DNA from 3 places in the Streptosporangium sp. OZ121 genome. Region 3 is predicted to be linked to each of the others. Evidence: riboswitches for the same ligand, from Rfam matches in the RefSeq annotation. Region 3 holds a riboswitch; each other region holds the start of a gene.
The links. Region 3 has a riboswitch for cyclic di-AMP ahead of ACTOQ1_RS13360 (CHAP domain-containing protein). Riboswitches for the same ligand answer to the same signal wherever they lie in the genome.

Region 1: another riboswitch for cyclic di-AMP. It lies ahead of ACTOQ1_RS19775 (C40 family peptidase); the one in region 3 lies ahead of ACTOQ1_RS13360 (CHAP domain-containing protein).
Region 2: another riboswitch for cyclic di-AMP. It lies ahead of ACTOQ1_RS09870 (coiled-coil domain-containing protein); the one in region 3 lies ahead of ACTOQ1_RS13360 (CHAP domain-containing protein).

Annotation. Positions count from the first base shown of each region.
Region 1 is NZ_JBPXMC010000010.1:78,943-81,171, reverse strand. It holds gene ACTOQ1_RS19775 (C40 family peptidase) at 454-1,062, opposite strand; cyclic di-AMP (ydaO/yuaA leader) riboswitch at 1,050-1,282, opposite strand; gene ACTOQ1_RS19770 (3-isopropylmalate dehydrogenase) at 1,423-2,229, shown strand, end outside.
Region 2 is NZ_JBPXMC010000003.1:482,797-485,025, forward strand. It holds gene ACTOQ1_RS09865 (RNA ligase RtcB family protein) at 1-197, opposite strand, end outside; gene ACTOQ1_RS09870 (coiled-coil domain-containing protein) at 508-1,446, opposite strand; cyclic di-AMP (ydaO/yuaA leader) riboswitch at 1,489-1,625, opposite strand; gene galT (galactose-1-phosphate uridylyltransferase) at 1,698-2,229, opposite strand, start outside.
Region 3 is NZ_JBPXMC010000005.1:276,545-278,773, reverse strand. It holds gene ACTOQ1_RS13365 (ABC transporter substrate-binding protein) at 1-163, opposite strand, end outside; gene ACTOQ1_RS13360 (CHAP domain-containing protein) at 823-1,518, opposite strand; cyclic di-AMP (ydaO/yuaA leader) riboswitch at 1,537-1,675, opposite strand.

The sequences.
Region 1 (2,229 bases), on a different contig from region 3:
ACATTTCGTCTCAGCATGTGAGAAGTGTGTACGCCGGGCGAGACGGTTTTCCCGCGGCCGGGTAACCTGGAGTCAAATGCGCCAGGTTCTCGTAATTCCTACCTGCCGCGGCGAGGCCTGACAGGGGCGGGCCGGCGACTCGCCGCGGTGTCGTGGCGCGTGCCGGCTCCAAGCCCCCGCCGCCGGTCCGTGATCCGGACCCGCGACATCAGGCCTGGTCGGAGTCCCGACCGGAGTCTCGACCACCTTCCTTGCCGGTATGCGACCGAGACGAGATTCGCCATGTACGACATGTATCCCTGGAACCGTCCCGAGGAGACCGAGGACGAGGCCGTCGACGCGCTCCAGACCGCTCTGGACCGCAGGGACAACGGCGGTGCTCCCACCCGCTGAACCCGTTCTCTCCGCCGCCGGGGTCTCCACGGCCTCCCGGCGGTGATCCGCCGGCGTGTCTCATCCGCCGGTCACGGCTTCGGTCGCGAGCTCGACCCGCTTGGCCAGCTGAACCCCCTGCGGGTCGGGACGCACCGCGCCGACGAAGGATTCGCGGCGCCAGGAGTCGAGTTTCTCCTCCTTGACCACGTCGCCGGTCCGCGGGGCGTGAACCATGTAGCCGGGCTTTGTGATCATGCCGACGTGGCCGAGGCCGCTGAAGAAGGCCAGGTCACCGGGCTTGAGATTCTCCCAGGAGATCTTCTTGGAGAAGGCGGCGTACTGGTCGTTGGTGACGCGGGGGAGCTTGATCCCGGCTGCGCCGTAGGCGCGGAGCACCAGGCCTGAGCAGTCGAAGCCGCCGTGGCCGGTGCCGCCCCAGACGTAGGGCGTTCCGCGCTTGGACATGGCCCACTTCACGGCTTTCTGCCAGGCGGGCTTGACGGCCGTGGCCTTCAGCGCGTCCTTCAGCGCGGGGGTGTTGAGCGCGGCGGGCCCGGGGGCGGGGGGCGGGGATGCGGCCAGGGCGGCGGTCGAGGTCGCGCACACCGCGGCGCCGGCGACGATCATGGAGGCGGAGATGGACAGGACACGGGGGAGAACTGTGCCGGACAGGATGATTCCTTCCATAAGGCCGGCCGGGTGAGCTGTCGGGCTCGGGCGTGGAGGCCGCCCTACGGCGCGAGAACGCGCTGATTCGCCCCAAGGAATCCACCTGATGACGGCCGGGAACGCGCTCCGGGGGAGGAGCGGGGTGCCCGGGGTCCGGTAGATCCCGTAAAGAGTGGTTCCCCGGCTCCGTGCGGGCCCGGTAAGGGGATGGCCCGTACGGATTAGGCATTGACGTGAATGGGAGGACCATAACGAAACCTCACGAAACGGTCAATACCAAGCAAAGGCGGACAAAACGATCAGGGGTCCCGCCGGACGAGTGTGTCCGGAGGATGAGACCGGTGTTCGATCACCGAGACGGACCGGTAAGGTGCCTGCATGGATTCGCGTAACATTCGCCTGGCGGTCATCCCCGGGGACGGAATCGGAGTCGAGGTCGTCACCGAGGGGCTGAAGGTCCTCGAAGCGGTCGGCACGAAGGTGGAGACCACCACCTACGACCTCGGGGCCAAGCGCTACCACGAGACCGGCGAGACCCTGCCCGACCCGGTCCTCGACGAACTGCGCGGATACGACGCGATCCTGCTCGGCGCGGTCGGCGACCCCAGCGTGCCCCCGGGCGTCCTGGAGCGCGACCTGCTGCTCAAGCTCCGCTTCCAGCTCGACCACTACGTGAACCTCCGCCCGGTCAAGCTCTTCCCCGGCGTCGAGACGCCGCTGGGCAAGGCCCGTCCCGAGGACATCGACATGGTCGTCGTCCGCGAGGGCACCGAGGGCCCGTACGCCGGTGCGGGCGGCGTCATGCGCCGGGGCACGCCGCACGAGATCGCCACCCAGGAGTCGCTGAACACCGCCCACGGCGTCGAGCGCGTCGTGCGCTACGCCTTCGACAAGGCGCTGGGCCGCCCCCGCAGGAAGCTGACGCTGGTCCACAAGACCAACGTGCTCACCTACGCCGGCGACCTCTGGGCCCGCACCTTCGACCGCGTCGGCCTGGAGTATCCCGACGTCCAGACCGACTACTGCCACGTCGACGCGGCCTCGATGTTCTTCGTCAGCCAGCCGGAGCGCTTCGACGTGATCGTCACCGACAACCTCTTCGGCGACATCCTCACCGACATCGGCGCGGCGATCGCCGGTGGCATCGGCCTGGCGGCCAGCGGCAACGTCAACCCCGACCGCACC
Region 2 (2,229 bases), on a different contig from region 3:
GGGGCACCCTTGCCGGGGTGCAGGTCCGGCATGGCGGCGACGTGCGTCATGCCGTCGAGTGCGGCCACCTGGTGGCACTGCGCGAGGGCGTCGGACTCGATCCAGCTCGTGGAGGAGGCGAACACGGTGACGGTGGCCGGACCCGCGTCCGCGGTGGACGGCGGCGGGGACTCCTGCCGGGAGTGTCGCTGAGACAAGGAGGCTCTCTCAAAAGGGTATGGGCTGACAGCATTACGGGAAGCGTCGGCGCCGTGGCATCTCGAAGTAACGGGGTGCTGTCCGTCAGAGCGTCATGAACACCACGTTCCCCGAGCCCCACCCCCGAGGCAAACGGTTTTCGGCCGTACGGACCCGTGTGCCTGCACTCACCGCCATCTCACGGCGTGTGCGTCGCCGCGGCCCTCATCTTCTGTCGCGCGCCCGCCGAAGATCATCGAACGGGAAACCCGCCAGGTGCCCTGGATATGCCCTCGACACGGCATCACCGCAGGCCGGAGGCCCGGCTGCTCAGAACATCGAGATGTGCGGATGGTCGAAGTGGTTGGCCGTGATGCCGCCGCGGTTCGACATGAAGCGCCAGCCGGAGCCGTGGTTGATGCGCTGGCGCCAGATCACGTACTTCACGCCGAGTCTGGTCCTGTTCTTGAGGGCCCAGGCGGCGATCTCGTCGCCCAGCGCGAGGTTGGCGGCCGAGGGCATCGTGCCGCCGGTGCTCATCATGAAGTCGCAGGCGCGGCCCAGGGGGTGCTCACCGCCGTCGTTGGCGGCCCGGTAGCAGCCGACGGAGTACGGGAGGCTGAAGCGCCGCATGACGGCGTCGCGCATGATCCGGGTGCGGTCGGTGATGTTGTCGGCGCCGGTGGGCAGCTGCGGGGCCCAGCTGCCGTCGGAGCGGCGGCCGGAACCGGTGGGGGCGAGCCGGTCGAGCTTGTCCTTGACGTCGCGGATCACGTCCTCGGCCTCCTCGCGCCGGCCCTCCACCTCCTTGGCCTCGTCGCGGATCTCGTCGGTGAGCCTGGACGCCGTCTCCGACGCCTTCTTCCTGCGCTCGAGGCTGCCGGCGAAGCCCTCCAGGTAGGCGCTCTGCTGGGCGGTGAGCTGTTCCATCACCGCGGCGGCGCCCATGTCGCCGGAGAACATCAGCGCGGGCAGCCCTCCGCTGCTGCTGGTCTGGTATCGGAGCTGGACGATGGAGTCGACCTGCCTCTTGGCCTCGACATAGATCTCCTCGGCCTTGCCCAGGTTCTGCTTGGCGACGGCCTCGGCCTTCTGCGCCTTCTTGAGGGACTCGCGCTTGGCCGCGTAGGTCTCGATCAGCCCGTCGAGTTTCTTGCCGAGTTTGGCCAGGTCGGCACGGAGTTTGGCCTCGGTCGGCTTGGGTTCCGCGCTTCCCGCGGTGGGGGTGCCGATGGTGAACGCCGCGATCGAGCTCAGACAGAGGACCACAGCGGCATGCCGACGGAACGTGGGGGACGAGGCCGCCACGAACTCTCCTCTCCTTCCGCCTACCGGGTTAGCTGACGGGTTCGGGCTGGAGGAAGCCCTTCCACCGAAGTGGTTTCACCCCAGGTGCGGTGGTTCCCCGGCTCCTGAGCGAGGCGCCCAGGATTAGGCAAATCAGCGTTTACAGCCGATGTGGGAAGGATAGTAGTGGTAAACAGCAGGTCATGCGACCTCAAGACGAGACCAAGCGGTAATCAGTTCGTGATGACAGAGCGCAGAAGCTGTGCTGTTCCCTCGGGGGACACGTCGTTCACGAAGGCGCCCATGGCCGACTCCGACCCGGCGAGGTATTTCAGCTTGTCCGGCGCGCGGCGGATGCTGAACAGCTCCATGTGCGCGTACGACAGATCGCGGCCGGTGGAGACCGGCGCCTGGTGCCAGGCCGCGATGTACGGCATGGGCACGCCGAACAGCCCGTCGAGGCGGCGGAGCACGTCGGTGTAGAGGGGGCCGAACGCCGCGCGCTCCTCGGCCTCCAGCGCGACCAGGTCGGGGACCTGGCGGTGCGGGTAGAGGTGTACCTCCACCGGCCAGCGCGCCGCGGCCGGGACGAAAGCCGTCCAGTGCTCGTTCGAGCCCACCACCCGGACACCGGCCTCCCGCTCCGCGGCCAGGACGTCGGCGAACAGGTTGCCGCCGGTCCGCTCCCGGTGGCGCTCGGCCGCCCCGAGGGTGAGCCTGGTGCGCGGGGTCACGTAGGGGTAGGCGTAGATCTGGCCGTGCGGG
Region 3 (2,229 bases):
AGGTGTGCACGGTGATGGTCACCGGCTCGGCCGGAGCGGCGGCGGAACCGGTGCCCGCGGCGGGCGCGGGCGGCTCGCTGGAACTGCACGAAGTGATGGCCAGGGCGGTGGCCGCCATGACCGCGACGGCGGCCAGCTTGCCGTGCCGCTTGTTGTTCAACATTACGGACCCCTCTCAGGTGGTCGCCCGAATCATTGGGAGGCGACATCGCGGGCCGGTCCCCGACAAACGCGGTCCTCGCGACGAGGTCGTTCCTCAATGTGCTTTGGGAGCGCTCCCACGAAGAGTGGACGATGGGCAACCGGGACGTCAATATGCCGAAACTCAACCGTTACATCCGGTCGTTTTAGGCAGGACTATCGGCGTCGAACATGGACAAAAACCTCATCAGGGCGATTGGGAGCGCTCCCATCTCACGGGCATACAGTCGGGGCATTTCGTGTGCGTGCGGGGAGGGGGGCATCGCGGGCGTCCCCGGTGGCGGCGGCGCAAGGTTGTCAAGGGAGTGTCAGGGCAGGCGCGGGCGAGGGCCGCGGGAGCTGGTGCCGTCACCACCGGGGCGGGCGTGGGGAAGGGGTTCGAGAAGGCGACCGCCGGGCCGGAAGTGGGAGAGGCGCGCTGTGACGAGTGTCTCCGGGGCGGGGCCGGGCGCTGTGACGAGCGTCGCCGGGGTGGGACGGGCGAGGACACGGAACGCTCCCGGGGGCGGCGCTCGAACGAGCGCCGCCCCCGGGAGCGGGTGGACCGGGCAGCCGCTCACCGGCGGGGGCCGGGACGCCCGCGCCGCCGGGGGGCGGCGGGCGCGGGCGGCGGGCGCGGGGTCAGTCGGAGTAGACGGGGTATCCGTAGCCGACGACCTGGGAGACCGGCCGGACGCGCTGTTCGACGTCGCCGTTGCCGGTGTTGCCCTCGATCGTGGTGATCGTGCCGTCTCCGTTGTCCTTCTTCACGAAGCCGACGTGGTCGATGCCGTCGATGCTCTTGCCGCCTGCCCAGTCGAAGTAGACGACGGCGCCGGGGGTGGGGATGGTGCCCCAGTGCCCGTTGTCCTTGAACCACTTGGCGTGGGCTACGGTGTAGGCGTCCCAGCCCATCGTGGGGCGGATGCCGGCCATCTCGCCGACCCAGGAGACGAACATCGCGCACCAGGGGGCGTTGGCGTAGTCGTACACGGTGTTGCCGCCGTCGCGGGCGAGGGTCTCCTTGGCGCGAGGGCTCGACATGTACCAGGAGTGGAACTTGGTCCCGCCGCCCCGGGAGTTCTCGCGGATGCCGATCTGCTTGGAGGCGATGTCCAGGACCTTCGCCGCGGAGACCTTGGGAAGCCTCTCGGCCACGATCTGGAGCGGGGTCTTGGCGGCCTTGGAATCCTGGGCCTTGGTGTCGACGGGGGGTGCGTTCACGACGCCGTGGCCGTCGGCCAGGGCGACGCCGGTGGTGCCGGTGGCCAGGGCGACACAGGCGCCCAGGACGGCGCATGCCGCGCGGGGGGTGGAGATGAGGCGATGCTTAGCCATACGGGGGTTCGACTCCTTGCTTCGCTTCCATTCCGCCTACCGGGTTAGCTGACGGGTTCGGGCTGGGAAGTGCCCTACGGCGCACGAGTGCGCTGATTCACCCCAGGAACGTGGTTCCCCGGTTCCGCAGACCTCGCGGATTCGGCGGCCGTGCTCACCGACGGCGGAAGGTCTCCGCCAGGTGGGACACGGTCGGGCAATGTGACGGCAATGCACAGACCTGGATAGACCTAGGCAATTGCCATGAATAGGACGAAGGTACGCCAGACGGACAGACGATTACAAGTAGGACATATTGCCTTGACTTGGGAATACGTCCGAATCGGGTCGGTGTCGCGGGGTGCCGCCCGGCCCGGGAGGTGGGGTGAGGCCGCGCCGGCCGCGCCTCCTTCCGGCGGGTGGGGGAACGCCCCACCGAGGCCGGGATCCCCTGCCCCCGCGGCGATCCCGGGTTTCCGGACCCGCCTGCGAGCCGCCGGCCGGGGAGTGCTGAGGTGCGCGGGTGAACCCCCTGGTCCGAGATGGTGTGCCCTCATCTGTTCGAATATGTGTTCGATAGTAAAAAGTATTCGGATGGTAGGGGTTCTCCCATGGAAGGCCAGGAGAGGGCGCTCGGGATCCGGCGGTCCTCGACCCGCGCCTGACGGGGTTTCCGCAGCTCAGAGCGATGGGAGAGCGACGCGATCAGGCCGCCGGCCGGCCTGGCCGCCC